DNA from 3 places in the Streptomyces sp. NPDC050674 genome. Region 1 is predicted to be linked to each of the others. Evidence: riboswitches for the same ligand, from Rfam matches in the RefSeq annotation. Region 1 holds a riboswitch; each other region holds the start of a gene.
The links. A riboswitch is a leader RNA that binds a small molecule or an ion and turns the genes downstream of it on or off. The one in region 1 is predicted to bind cobalamin.
Positions count from the first base shown of each region.

Region 2: it holds a riboswitch for cobalamin, as region 1 does, so the genes downstream of both, AB0I06_RS00690 (energy-coupling factor ABC transporter permease) here and AB0I06_RS21750 (ABC transporter substrate-binding protein) in region 1, are expected to answer to the same signal.
Region 3: it holds a riboswitch for cobalamin, as region 1 does, so the genes downstream of both, AB0I06_RS04275 (ribonucleoside-diphosphate reductase subunit alpha) here and AB0I06_RS21750 (ABC transporter substrate-binding protein) in region 1, are expected to answer to the same signal.

Region 1 is NZ_JBFAIG010000013.1:7,881-12,350, reverse strand. It holds gene AB0I06_RS21755 (iron chelate uptake ABC transporter family permease subunit) at 1-914, opposite strand, end outside; gene AB0I06_RS21750 (ABC transporter substrate-binding protein) at 998-2,014, opposite strand; cobalamin riboswitch at 2,083-2,273, opposite strand; gene AB0I06_RS21745 (CoA-binding protein) at 2,357-2,785, shown strand; gene AB0I06_RS21740 (APC family permease) at 2,919-4,470, shown strand, end outside.
Region 2 is NZ_JBFAIG010000001.1:148,503-152,972, reverse strand. It holds gene AB0I06_RS00705 (ATP-binding cassette domain-containing protein) at 1-149, opposite strand, end outside; gene cbiQ (cobalt ECF transporter T component CbiQ) at 146-895, opposite strand; gene AB0I06_RS00695 (energy-coupling factor ABC transporter substrate-binding protein) at 902-1,270, opposite strand; gene AB0I06_RS00690 (energy-coupling factor ABC transporter permease) at 1,267-1,968, opposite strand; cobalamin riboswitch at 1,998-2,183, opposite strand; gene AB0I06_RS00685 (serine/threonine-protein kinase) at 2,313-3,716, opposite strand; gene AB0I06_RS00680 (MFS transporter) at 4,009-4,470, opposite strand, start outside.
Region 3 is NZ_JBFAIG010000002.1:210,778-215,247, forward strand. It holds gene AB0I06_RS04275 (ribonucleoside-diphosphate reductase subunit alpha) at 1-2,232, opposite strand, end outside; cobalamin riboswitch at 2,354-2,500, opposite strand; gene AB0I06_RS04280 (GNAT family N-acetyltransferase) at 2,537-3,040, opposite strand; gene mctP (monocarboxylate uptake permease MctP) at 3,116-4,470, opposite strand, start outside.

The DNA of each region.
Region 1 (4,470 bases):
ATCAGCGACGTCACGACCCCCACCGGGATCTCCTGCGGGTCCAGGACGGTGCGGGCCAGGGTGTCGACCCACACCAGGAACACCGCCCCGGCGAGGCCGGTGACCGGCAGGAGCCGGGCGTGCCCGGGCCCGGTCAGGGCGCGGGCGGCGTGCGGCAGGACCAGCCCGACGAAGCCGATCGCCCCGGCCGAGCTGACCAGCGCCGCCGTGAGCAGGGCGGTGACGCACAGCAGCACCAGACGGGTGCGGGCGACGGACACCCCGAGCGCGGCCGCCGCGTCCTGCCCGAAGGCGAAGGCGTCGAGGGTACGGGCGTACGCCAGGCACACCACCAGCGCCACGGCCAGCACGGCCAGGCACAGCCACACGTCGGTCCAGCCGGCGCCGCCGAGCGAGCCGAGGAGCCAGAACAGCACGCCGCGGGTCGTCTCGGCGTCGGCGGCGGTCAGCACGACGAAGGAGGTGAGCGCCGAGAAGAGCTGCATGGCTGCGACGCCCGCGAGGACGACCCGGTCGGTGGTGCCGCCGAGGGTGTGACTGAGCAGCAGCACCAGGGCGAACGACACCAGGGCGCCGAGAAACGCGCCCGCCGGGACCGGGAGGGCACCGCCGCCCACGCCGAGCACGACGACCAGGACCGCTCCGGTGGAGGCGCCGGAGGACACCCCGAGCACGAAGGGGTCGGCCAGCGGGTTGCGCAGCAGCGACTGCATCACCGCCCCGCACACGGCCAGTCCGGCCCCGCACACGGCCGCGAGCAGGGTGCGCGGCAGCCTCAGTTGCCAGACGATCCCGTCCCGGATCGGCGTCAGCCGCGAACTGCCGAGACCGAGATGGGCGGCGACCACGGACCACACGTCGGCGACCCGTATGTCGGCGGGACCGATGGTGACGGCCACGGCGAGGGAGGCCATGAGCGCGACCGCCCCGGCCGCCGCCGGCGCGAGACCGGCCCCGCGCCGGGGCCGCGCCCCGGCGCCCGGCACATCGCGGGTGGTCACTTCACCAGCCCGAACCGGCGCAGCCCCGCGGCCACCCGCTCCACGCCCTCGACGGTGCGGATGGTGGGGTTCATGGCCTGCCCGCTGAGCAGCACGTACCGCTTGTGCCGGACGGCGTCCATGTTCTTGGTGACCGGGTTGGACTCCAGGAAGGCGATCTTCCTGGCGGCCGACTCGGCGGTCTGCGATCTGCGGGTCAGGTCGCCGATGACGAGGACGTCGGGGTCGCGGTCGGCGACTGTCTCCCAGTTGACCTGCGGCCATTCCTGGTGGGTGTCGCCGAAGGCGTTCTTGGCGCCGAGGGCGCGGGTGATGATGCCGGGCGCTCCGCAGCAGCCGGCCATGTAGGGCGACTCGGAGTTGGCGAACCAGTACAGGAGGGTGACGCCGGAGGCGTCGATGCCGGCCGTGGCCTTCTTCATGCGCCGCTGGAGGGAGGCGACGAGTGCGTCGCCGCGTCCCTTCACCCCGAACACGGTCGCGAGGTCCCGGACCTCGCCGTAGACGGTGTCGATGTCCAGGGCGGTGTCGCGTGCGCCGTCGCCGCCGCCCGAGTTGTCCTTGCCGACGCAGTCGGACGGGGAGACGTAGGTGGGGACGCCGAGCTTCTCGAACTGCTCGCGGGTGGCGACGCCGCCCTTGCCGAGGGTGGAGACGAAGGAGGCGGCGACGAAGTCGGGGTCGGCGGCCAGGACGCGTTCGAAGGACGGGTTGTTCTCGGCGATGCGGGGCACCTTCGCCTCGGCCTTCTCCAGCCCCTTCATCACGGGGTCGGTCCAGGTGGCGGTGCCCGCGAGGCGGTCGGCCAGACCGAGCGAGAGCAGGATCTCGGTGGTGCCCTGGTTGAGGGACACGGCGTGCCGCGGGGCGGCCGTGACGCGGACCTCGTGGCCGCAGTCGGAGAGCGTGACGGCGGCCTTCGCCGTCGTGGGACCGGAGGCACCGCAGCCGGTCAGGAGCAGGGAACCGGCCGTCAGCAGGACGGCGGCACGGGCGGGTCGGGCGAGGGGCACGGGAACCAGTCCTCAGGCGTCGAGGGCCCATTCGCGGAGCCCGGTCGTACGGTGCTCCCCCGCCGCGCACGGCCGCGGGGGCCGCCAGCAGGTCTTCGGACTCGGGTTCCTCCGGATCGGGGCGCCTTCCCGGACGTCCGCGAGGGAGTCCAGTGGCCGAGGCCCCGCCCGTCCCCCTCACCGCTGCGCGTCAGTTCCGGATTCGCACCGGATTCCCTGACCCACGTACATGGGTTCGACTGGCCTCGGCAAGCTATCACGCGGGCCCGCCCGGGAATCATCGCCCGCCCGGAGCCGTTGCCCCGACAGCAGTTCGTCCACGACATTCCGAGGAGGCCGCCGGTGTACGGCGACGAGGCAACGGTCCGCAGGATCCTCACCGAGCTCGGCGACACCTGGGCCGTGGTGGGCCTGTCGTCGAACCGTCAGCGGGCGGCGTACGGCGTCGCCGCGACGCTCCAGCGCTTCGGCAAGCGCGTGGTGCCGGTGCATCCGAAGGCCGAGACGGTGCACGGGGAGCAGGGGTACGCGAGCCTGACGGACATCCCCTTCGACGTGGACGTCGTCGACGTGTTCGTGAACAGCGACCTCGCCGGTGCCGTCGCGGACGAGGCGGTCGCCAAGGGCGCGAAGGGCGTCTGGTTCCAGCTCGGCGTCATCGACGAGACGGCGTACGACCGGACGCGTGCGGCGGGTCTGGAGATGGTGATGGACCGCTGCCCGGCGATCGAGATCCCACGGCTGTCTCATGGCCGTGTACAGGATTCTTGAAGCGTTTCCCACGAAACACCCGCACCCGGTCAAGGCTGCACAACGCGTCTTCTGCGGCCGGTCGGCCGGTTCCTAACCTGAGGCCTCTTGCTCGCCGAACTCCCCGAGTTCATCTCCGAGAGGCCTTGTATTCATGGAAAGAGACGGCCTGCGCCGGGACGTCGGGCTGATCGGGCTCATGTGGGCCTCGGTCGGTTCCATCATCGGCTCGGGCTGGTTGTACGGCGCCGAGAAGGCCGTCGTGGCGGCCGGTCCCGCGGCGATCCTGTCCTGGCTCATCGGCGCGGTGGCGATCGTGCTGCTGGCCCTGGTGCACGCCGAGCTGGGCGGCATGTTCCCGGTCGCGGGCGGCACGGCCCGTTATCCGCACTACGCCTTCGGCGGGCTGGCCGGGATGTCGTTCGGCTGGTTCTCCTGGCTCCAGGCGGCGACCGTGGCACCGATCGAGGTCGAGGCCATGATCGGCTACGCCGGGCACTGGCACTGGGCGCAGGGGCTCCAGCACGCGAAGGACGGCACGCTCACGACGAGCGGTTTCGTTGTCGCCGTCGTGCTGATGGCCGTGTTCGTCGTCGTCAACTTCCTCGGCGTGCGCGTCCTGGCGCACACCAACAGCGCCGCCACCTGGTGGAAGGTGGCGGTGCCGCTGGCCGCGATCTTCATCATCGCGGCCGGCAACTTCCACCCGGGCAACTTCACCGAGCACGGCTTCGCCCCGTTCGGCGCCCATGGCGTGCTGAGCGCCGTCAGTTCCAGCGGCATCATCTTCGCCCTGCTGGGCTTCGAGCAGGCGATCCAGCTGGCGGGCGAGAGCCGTGACCCGCGACGGGACCTGCCCCGTGCGACGATCGGCTCGGTCGTCATCGGCGCGGGCATCTACGTCCTGCTCCAGGTCGTCTTCATCGCCGCCCTGCCGCTGAGCTCCTTCGCGCACGGCTGGACCAAGCTCGACTACCCCGGCATCAGCGGTCCGTGGGCGGGGCTCGCGACCCTGGTGGGACTCGGCTGGCTGAGCGTGGTGCTGTACCTGGACGCGGTGGTCTCCCCCGGCGGCACCGGCCTGATCTACACGACGGCCACGTCCCGCGTCTCCTACGGCCTGGCCCGCAACGGCTACGCGCCGAAGCTCTTCGCCCGCACCGACGCGCGCGGCGTGCCGTGGTTCGGGCTGATCGTGTCGTTCGTGACGGGCGTGGTCTGTTTCCTGCCGTTCCCGAGCTGGCAGCAGCTGGTCGGCTTCATCACCTCGGCGAGCGTGCTGATGTACGCGGGCGCCCCGCTGGCCTACGGCGTCTTCGCCGACCGGCTGCCGCACCGGGAACGCCCCTACCGCCTGCCCGGCGGCACGGTCGTGTCACCCCTGTCGTTCGTGGTGGCCAACCTCATCATCTACTGGTCCACCTGGGACACGCTGTGGCGGCTCGGCGTGGCCATCGTCCTCGGCTACGTCCTGCTCGGAGGCTACGCCTGGTACGCCACCCGCAAGGGCCTGCCGGACGCGCCCCGCCTGGACTGGAAGGCCGCCCAGTGGCTGCCCGTCTACCTGCTGGGCATGGGCGTCATCTCCTGGCAGGGCGGTTTCGGCGGCCAGGGGCACCTCACGCTGTGGTGGGACATGCTGGTCGTGGCCGTGTTCTCGCTGGCGATCTACTACTGGGCCCGGGCCTCGGCCTCCCTGCCCGCGG
Region 2 (4,470 bases), on a different contig from region 1:
ATCAGCGTGGTCTTGCCGCTGCCGTTGCGGCCGAGCAGCGCGAGCGCGCGCCCTTCGCGGATCTCGAAGTCGAGGCCGCTGAGCACGGCCGGGCCGTCCTCGTAGGCGAAGGACGCGCCCCGCAGGGCGACGAGGGCGGGCTCGCTCATGTCAGCGGCCTTTCCAGTACGAGGGTGAGGACGGCCAGCCCCGCGAGCAGCGCGCAACTGGCCGTCGTGAAGCGGACGGAGACCCGGGCCTCGGGCACCAGGACGCGCAGGGTGCCGTCGTAGCCGCGTCCGGCGAGCCCGGCCTGGAGCCGGGTGGCCCGGTCGAAGGCCCGGACGAACGCGGCGGCGCCGAGCCCGGCCAGGGAACGCCACTCCGCGGCCCGGCCCGTGTGCCCGAGCCGGGCCGCCTGGGCCTCCCGGATGCGGCGCACGGAGTCCAGCAGCAGGAAGCTCATCCGGTACGTCACCAGCGCGACGTCCACGACGGGCGCCGGGATCCCGGCCCGGATCAGGCGCGGCAGCAGGTCGGACAGGGGTGTGGTGAAGGCGAACAGCAGCACGCCCAGGGAGGCCGCCGAGGTGCGCAGCAGCAACTCCCCGGCCCGGACGGGGCCGTCGGGGGCGAAGGAGAAGAAACCCCCCGGCCCGCCGACCTGGACCAGCAGGGTGACCGCGCCGGTCACGCAGAAGCCCAGTGGCACCCGGTAGGCCCGCCACAGCCGCCGCGCGGGCACCCCGGCCGGCCCCAGCAGCACCACCAGGGCCGTCAGGAGCACCAGGGCCGCGCCCGGCCAGGGCGGCAGGGAGATCGCGAGCACGGTGAGGCCGAGCCCGAGCACGGCCTTGTCCACGGGATGGCGGCGGCGCCAGCGACTGCTGTGCGCCGCCGCGTCGATCGGCAGCACCCGGGATCAGTCCCGTTCCGCGGCGGACTTCGCGGCGGCGCCGGACAGCGCGCTGTCGGTCTCCCGCTCCAGCGCCCGCCGCTCACCCTGCCGGCGTCCCCGGCGCAGACCGAAGTAGTAGGCGAGGACACCGGTGCCGAGGGCCGCCTGGAGCGCGAAGAGCGCCGACTCGATCTCGCCGGACGGCGGCTCGTACAGCGGCGAGAACCACGGCTCGTAGTCCGGCTTCAGCTCGGTTATCGCCGTCTCGGCCTCGGAGTCGGAACCCGTGAACGGCTCCTTCTTGTGGTCACCGAGGCCGAGCGCCAAGGGCAGCACCGCGAGCGCTGCCACGGCGGCGAGCAGCATCAGGTTGATCTTCGTGTTCCTGGTCACCGGGCCACCGCCTCCGACTCGGCAGGGGCCTGCTTGTCGGCGAGGAGCACGCCCAGCCGGGTCAGTTCGCCCTTGCTGGACTGCACCAGCAGCCGCATCACGAGCACGGTCAGCAGGCCCTCGCTCACCGCGAGCGGGATCTGGGTCACGGCGAAGATGGAGCCGAACTTGGCGAGCGCGCCCAGGAAGCCGCTGCCCGGGTCGGGGAACGCGAGCGCCAGCTGCACGCTGGTGACGCAGTAGGTGGACAGGTCGGCGACGAACGCGCCGCAGAACACCGTCACCATCAGCGGCACGTCGTAGCGCCGCAGCAGCCGGTAGACGGCGTATCCGGCCCAGGGGCCGACGATCGCCATCGAGAAGACGTTGGCGCCGAGCGTGGTCAGACCGCCGTGCGCGAGCAGCAGCGCCTGGAAGAGCAGGGTGATGGTGCCCAGCACCGCCATGATGGGCGGCCGGAACAGGATGGCTCCCAGGCCCGTGCCGGTCGGGTGCGAGCAACTGCCGGTGACGGAGGGCAGTTTCAGGGCGGACAGGACGAAGGTGAAGGCGCCGGACGCACCGAGGAGCAGGGTGCTCTCGGGGTGCTCGCGCACTTCACGGGTGAGCGACCGGACCCCGTGGACGACGAACGGCGCCGACGCGACGCCCCAGGCGACCGCGTGCGCCGGAGGAAGGAAACCCTCGGCAATGTGCATGGCTCAGCAGACCCTCTCCAGCACCTCGTGGATGGTTGACGCGCCTTGGCCGGTCTCCTGGCTGACGGGTACCACCGCCCGGACTCCGCCTTCCCGGGTCACAAGGACCCAGTGGCTGCCCGTGAGGGCCGGAGCCGGACTTCCCGATTCACAGTGGCGAGGGCCGCACCGGCATCACACCGGATTTCCCGTTCACCAAGGCCTGGTGACAATAAGGCCGGGGTAAGGGCGATGACAAGCCACCCATGGGGGCGCGCGAGGGGGCGTCCGCTCGCACGCCGGCGCATCCCCCCGCTGATCCACGCGCTGCGCGCACGGCCGCGTCGTCCGGCGTCCGGGCCGTGTCAGTCGTCGCCGCCCTCGTCCCCGCCGTCGTCACCCTCCCCGTCCTGCCCGGCCTGCGGGTCCTGCGGGTTCGGCTGCGCCGGGCCGCCGTCACCCGCCTCCTCCGCCGGAGGCGCGGCGCCGGGCGGGGCCGCGGCAGGGGTCGGGGAAGCGGCCGGCGCGGACGCGGTGACATCGGCCACGGTTCCGGTGGCCGGCGTGCCGGCTGCCCCCTGGCCGGACCCCGGACCGGCCCCCTGGCCGGATGCGGGCTCGGTGGAGGGGGACGCGGCGGAGCCGGCGGACGGCGTCGCGGCCGGACTGCTCGCGGACGGGGACGCGTCGGGTTCCGTGCCCTCCGCCGTGGTGTCGGGGGAGAACCAGCGCATGCCGATGAGCATCGCGGCGAGGAAGAGGGCCGCGGCGGCGGCCGTCGCGACCAGCCTCGGCCGGTTGCCGGGACCGCCGCGCCCGCGCGAGCGGCCCGAACGCCCCGCCTGGGCCGCCCGGGCCGCGGTGCGGTGCCCCGTGGTCGCGGGCAGCGCGTACGTGGTCGGGCTGCCCGCCTCGGCGGCGTACCGGCCCGGGGGCGCGGACAGCGCCGTCGGCGCGGGCCGCGGCCGCAGCGGCGGCGGCGAGACCTCCGGCAACGGCTCGGGCAGGCCCCGCCAGGCGCCCCCGGCGAACCACTCGGCGGCCTGCTGGGCGGTGGGCCGGTCCTCGGGCTGCTTGGCGAGCAGCCCGAGGAGGTAGTTCTCGAACGCCGGGGGCAGTCCGGAGACACCGAGGTCGCGAGGCGGCACGGGGGCCGAGTCGAGGTGCTGGTGGAGAAGGGCGACGGCGGTGTCGGCCTGGAACGGAGGACGGCCGCTGAGCAGTTGGTAGAGCACACAGCCCAGGGAGTACATGTCGGAGGCGGGCCCGGCGGGCTTGCCCAGGGCCCGTTCGGGCGCGAGGTAGAGGCCGGTGCCGACGATCTGGCCGGTGGCGGTGAGCGCGGCGCCCGGGTCGTCGAGGAACCGCGCGATGCCGAAGTCACCGATCTTCAGCGTGCCCTGGGTGTCCAGCAGCAGGTTGGCGGGTTTGACGTCCCGGTGCACGATGCCCTGCCCGTGGGCGGCGGCGAGCCCCGCGGACGCCTGCGCGGCGAGCCGGGCCACCTCCTCGGCGGGAAGCGCGCCGGACTTGGTCAGCACCCCGGCGAGACTGTCGCCCTCGACCAGTTCCATCACGAGGTACAGCCGGTTGTCGTACTCGCCGAAGTCCAGGACACCGACGACGTTGGGGTGGTTGAGACGCCCGGCGGTCTGCGCCTCCAGTCGGAACCGGGAGGTCGCCGTGGCGTCGGTGTCCTGGGGCAGCAGCAGCTTGAGGGCCACCGCTCTGGCGAGCGTCTCGTCGTACGCGCGCCAGACCTCTCCCATTCCACCGCGCCCGATCTCAACATCCAGCCGGTAGCGGCCCGCTAGCAGCACTCGTCCTCGTCTCATGCGTGTGGGAAGGTCGTCGCCGCAGGCCGAACTCCCCGCTCGTGCGCGGGGATTGGCAGGGGCGCCGCAGCCGACCCAGGATACTGGCGCGGTATGACCACGGAGCCCCACAGCGGTGTCCCCGGACGGTACGGCCGCGGAAAACGCCGGGCGGGACGGCCGCACGCCGGGTGACACCCCCGCGCACCCGGTTCCCGCCGCGCGCGGGGCGCCTCCCGACCCCGTTTCAGGCCGTCGCGCCCGCCTCCTTCACCCGGCGCGGCAGCAGGAACACGGCCAGGGCGGGTACGGCCGCGAGGACCAGCCACGGCACGGCGGGCGGCAGGCCCAGATCGAGCAGGGAGCCCGTGGCCGCGCTGCCGGCGAGGACGATCAGGCCGGAGACGGACGACAGCGCACCCATGTAGAGGCCGAGCCGCCCCTCCTCGGCGAGGTCCGGCACCCAGGCGCGCGCGGCGGGTACGACCAGCATCTGCCCCACCGTGAGCAAGATCACGAAGCCCGCGGCCGGCAGCAGCCCCGCGGTGCCCGTCCAGCCCGCGGGCCGGGCGGCGGCCACCACCGCGAAACCGGACGCGATCAGCAGCAGTCCGGCGGCCATGGAGTGGCGCAGATCCAGCCGCTCGCCCGCCCAGTGGGTCACCGGCAGCTGCGTGAAGACCACCAGCACCGAGGACAGCGCGAAGAG
Region 3 (4,470 bases), on a different contig from region 1:
GTACGTGGTCTTCAGCCCGGACTTCCAGGCGTAGGCGTACATCGAGGAGAGCTTGCCGATCGTCGGCGTCTCCAGGAACAGGTTCAGGGACTGGGACTGGTCCAGGAACGGGGTCCTGGCCGCCGCCATGTCGATCAGACCGCGCTGCGGGATCTCCCAGGCCGTGCGGTAGAGGGCGCGGACGTCCTCGGGGATCCAGGCGAAGTCCTGCACCGAGCCGTTGGCCTCGCGCAGGGCCTCCCTGCTGCGGGCGTCCCACACGCCGAGCCGCTTGAGCTCGTCCACCAGGTAGGAGTTGACCTGGAGGAACTCGCCCGACAGCGTCTCGCGCTTGAACAGGTTGGACACCTGCGGCTCGATGCACTCGTAGACGCCCGCGATGGAGGCGATCGTGGCCGTGGGCGCGATGGCGAGGAGCAGGGAGTTGCGCAGGCCGGTCGTGGCGATCCGCTCGCGCAGGGCCGCCCAGCGCTCGGGCCAGGTCAGGTCCACGTCGTAGTGGTCGGGGTGCAGCACGCCCCGGGCCGTTCGCGTCTTCTCCCAGGCGGGCAGCGGGCCGTTGCGCTCGGCGAGGTCGGCCGAGGCCTCGTACGCGGCGAGCATGACGCGCTCGGCGATACGGGTGGACAGCGCCTTGGCCCCGGGCGAGTCGAAGGGCAGACGCAGCTTGAAGAAGACGTCCTGCAGACCCATCGCGCCGAGGCCGACCGGGCGCCAGCGGGCGTTGGAACGGCCCGCCTGCTCGGTCGGGTAGAAGTTGATGTCGACGACCCGGTCGAGGAACGTGACGGCCGTACGGACGGTCTCGTCCAGCCGCTCCCAGTCGATGTCGCCCCCGGTCACGAACGCGCCGAGGTTGACCGAGCCCAGGTTGCAGACCGCCGTCTCCCCGTCGTCGGTGACCTCCAGGATCTCCGTGCAGAGGTTGGAGGAGTGCACGACGTGACCCGGCTCGGCCGTCTGGTTGGCGGTGCGGTTGGCGGCGTCCTTGAAGGTCATCCAGCCGTTGCCGGTCTGCGCGAGGGTGCGCATCATCCGGCCGTACAGCTCACGGGCGGGCAGGGTCTTCCTCGCCAGTCCCTTCGCCTCGGCCGCCCGGTAGGCGGTGTCGAACTCCTCGCCCCACAGGTCGACCAGCTCGGGCACGTCCGAGGGGGAGAACAGCGACCACTGCCCGTCGGCGTTCACCCGCCGCATGAACTCGTCCGGCACCCAGTGCGCGAGGTTCAGGTTGTGCGTGCGGCGGGCGTCCTCACCGGTGTTGTCGCGCAGCTCCAGGAACTCCTCGATGTCGGCGTGCCAGGTCTCCAGGTAGACCGCGGCCGCGCCCTTGCGCCGGCCGCCCTGGTTCACCGCGGCGACCGAGGCGTCGAGGGTCTTCAGGAACGGGACGATGCCGTTGGAGTGCCCGTTGGTGCCCCGGATCAGCGAACCCCGGGCGCGGATGCGGGAGTACGCCAGTCCGATGCCGCCGGCGTGCTTCGAGAGCCGGGCCACCTGGTGGTACCGGTCGTAGATGGAGTCCAGCTCGTCCTTGGGGGAGTCGAGGAGGTAGCAGGACGACATCTGCGGGTGCCGGGTGCCCGAGTTGAAGAGGGTGGGGGAGGAGGGGAGGTAGTCGAGGCGGCTCATGAGCCGGTAGAGCGCCGCGACCTCGTCCACCGAGCGGCTGGTGTCGTCCTCGGCCAGACCGGCGGCCACGCGCAGCATGAAGTGCTGGGGCGTCTCGATCACCTTGCGGGTGATCGGGTGCCGCAGCAGGTAGCGGCTGTGCAGGGTGCGCAGGCCGAAGTAGCCGAAGCGGTCGTCGGCGCCGGTGTCGATCAACGCGTCGAGCCGGGCCGCGTGCAGCCGTACGAACGCGGCGGTGCGGTCGGCGATGAGCCCCTCGCGGTGACCGACCGCGACGGACTCGGTGAACGACGTGACGCCCTGGGAGGCGGCCTCCTCGCGGATGCCGATGGTCAGCAGCCGGGCGGCCAGCCGGGAGTAGGCGGGGTCCTCGGAGATCAGACCGGCCGCGGCCTCCGTCGCCAGCTCCCGCAACTCCGCGATCATCTCGGCGGAGGCCGCACGCGAGGACCGGCCGCGCAGCGCGGCGGCGGCGACCCGGCCGGGATCGGTGTCGGGGAGGTCGGCGGTCAGCTCGGTCAGGGTCCGCAGCAACGCGGCACCGGGAGCGTCCTGCTCCTCTTCGGCGGCTGAGACCGGTTCGGCTGGCGCGATGGTCACGTGGGGCTCTCCCTCGCTCGGCACGGGGCCTCGTCGAGGGCAGGGAGGAGCACACGAGCGCACGCGGCGTCGCGTCCACCGGCCCATTCCGCGAGGCCCGGACGTCAGGCACACCGGCCGGGTGGCCGGGTGCGCTGTCGGCAGGTCCTCGGACTGACACCCATACACATGTGAAAGGGCATGGGTACACCGTTGCGGGACAGTTCCGGATTCGCACCGGATTCCCCTGCGGCGACAGCGAGCACGAGCATACATCTTGTGTCGGGCGCCAAAGGCACCCCCAGATGTTGTGTCGCTGCCGCTCTCAGAGGGTCAGCGCGTAGGTGAGGAGCGTGATGTCGTCCGGCTCCGGGAGGGGATTCCAGTCGCGCTTGGGGGTGCGGACGAAACCCACGCGCTCGTAGAGGCGGTGGGCGGAGCGCATGGTGCGCTGGGTCGAGAGCACGATGCCGCGGCAGCCCGGGGTGGCGCGGGCCCGGTCGACGCAGGCGCGGACGAGGGCCTCGCCGATGCCGCGCCCCCGGGCCGCGCGGGCCACCGCGAGCATCCGCAGCTCGGCCTCGCCGGGCCGGGCGATGTCGGCCATGGGGCCGCCGGAGGGGACGAAGGTGACGCCACCGACGACGTCGTCGTCGGCCGTGGCGACCAGGACCTCGGCGGCGGCGCGCCTGGCGACGTCACGCAGCTCGGCGAGACAGGCGTCGCTCTCGCCGAAGTCGAGCAGGCCGTCGTCGAGGTAGGCCCGGGCGGTGATCTCGCCGAGGACGGCGTGGTGGGCGGGGCGTGCGGGGTCGATCCGGAAGTCCATGGCAGGAGTGTGTATACGCGGGCGGGCCGCCGACGCCATGCGTTTCGGCGGCCCGCGGGGGGTGTGGCGGGGACGTCAGTGGGCGGATCCCGCGGTGGCGGGCGGCAGTTCGACCTGGACGCCCGGGTCGCCGGCGTCGGCCGTGTAGTCCTCCGGCTTGGTCTCGTCGACGCCGTCGGGGGCCTTCAGGGCCTTGAGGACGAAGGTCAGGACCACCGTCACCACCACGTTCAGGACGAACGCCGTGAGGCCGATGTAGCCGATCTCCCCGATGCCGGGGATCTCCTTCGCCGAGCCGCCGAAGTGCTTCTGGGTCGGGGAGGCCACGCCGTACGCGGCGACCGTGCCGTAGACCATGCCGACGGCCCAGCCCGCGAGCAGCGCCCAGCGGTGGAACCAGCGGGTGAACAGGCCGCCGACCAGGGCCGGGAAGGTCTGCAGGATCCAGATGCCGCCCAGCAGCTGGAAGTTGATGGCGACCGTCTTGTCCATGGTGAGGACGAAGGCCAGGGCGCCCACCTTCACCAACAGGGACACCAGCTTGGAGACCTTGGTCTCCTGCGCCGGTGTGGCGTCCGGCTTGATGAAGTCCTTGTAGATGTTGCGGGTGAAGAGGTTCGCGGCCGCGATGGACATGATGGCCGCCGGCACCAGCGCGCCGATGCCGATCGCCGCGAACGCCACGCCCGCGAACCAGTCCGGGAACATCGTCTCGAACAGCTGCGGGATCGCCAGCTGCCCGTTCTGCACCTTGATCCCGGCCGCGATCGCCATGAACCCGAGCAGCGCCAGCAGACCCAGCATCAGCGAATACAGCGGCAGGATCGTGGTGTTGCGGCGGATCACCTCACGGCTCTTCGAGGACAGCGTCGCCGTGATGGAGTGCGGGTACATGAAGAGGGCCAGGGCGGAGCCCAGCGCCAGCGTGGCGTACGTCCACTGTCCCGCCTCGGCGGGCACCAGCGCACCGCGCGGCGCACCCGTGGCCGGGTTGGTCTGGCCGTACGCCTCGCCGGCCTTGGCGAAGATCTCGTCGAAGCCGCCGAGCTTGATCGGGATGTAGATGATCGCCACCGCGATGACGATGTAGATCAGCGTGTCCTTCACGAACGCGATGAGCGCGGGGGCCCGCAGACCCGACGAGTACGTGTACGCCGCCAGCACACCGAAGGCGATCAACAGCGGCAGGTCCTTGATGAACCAGTTGGTGTTCTCGCCGCCGCCGACGCCCATCACGTCCAGCACGGCCTGGATGCCGACCAGTTGGAGCGCGATGTACGGCATCGTCGCCAGGATGCCGGTCACGGCCACCGCGAGCGACAGGCCCTTCGAGCCGAACCGGCCGCGCACGAAGTCGGAGGTCGTGACGTACCCGTGCTTGTGGGAGACCGACCACAGGCGGGGCAGGAAGGTGAAGATCAGCGGGTACA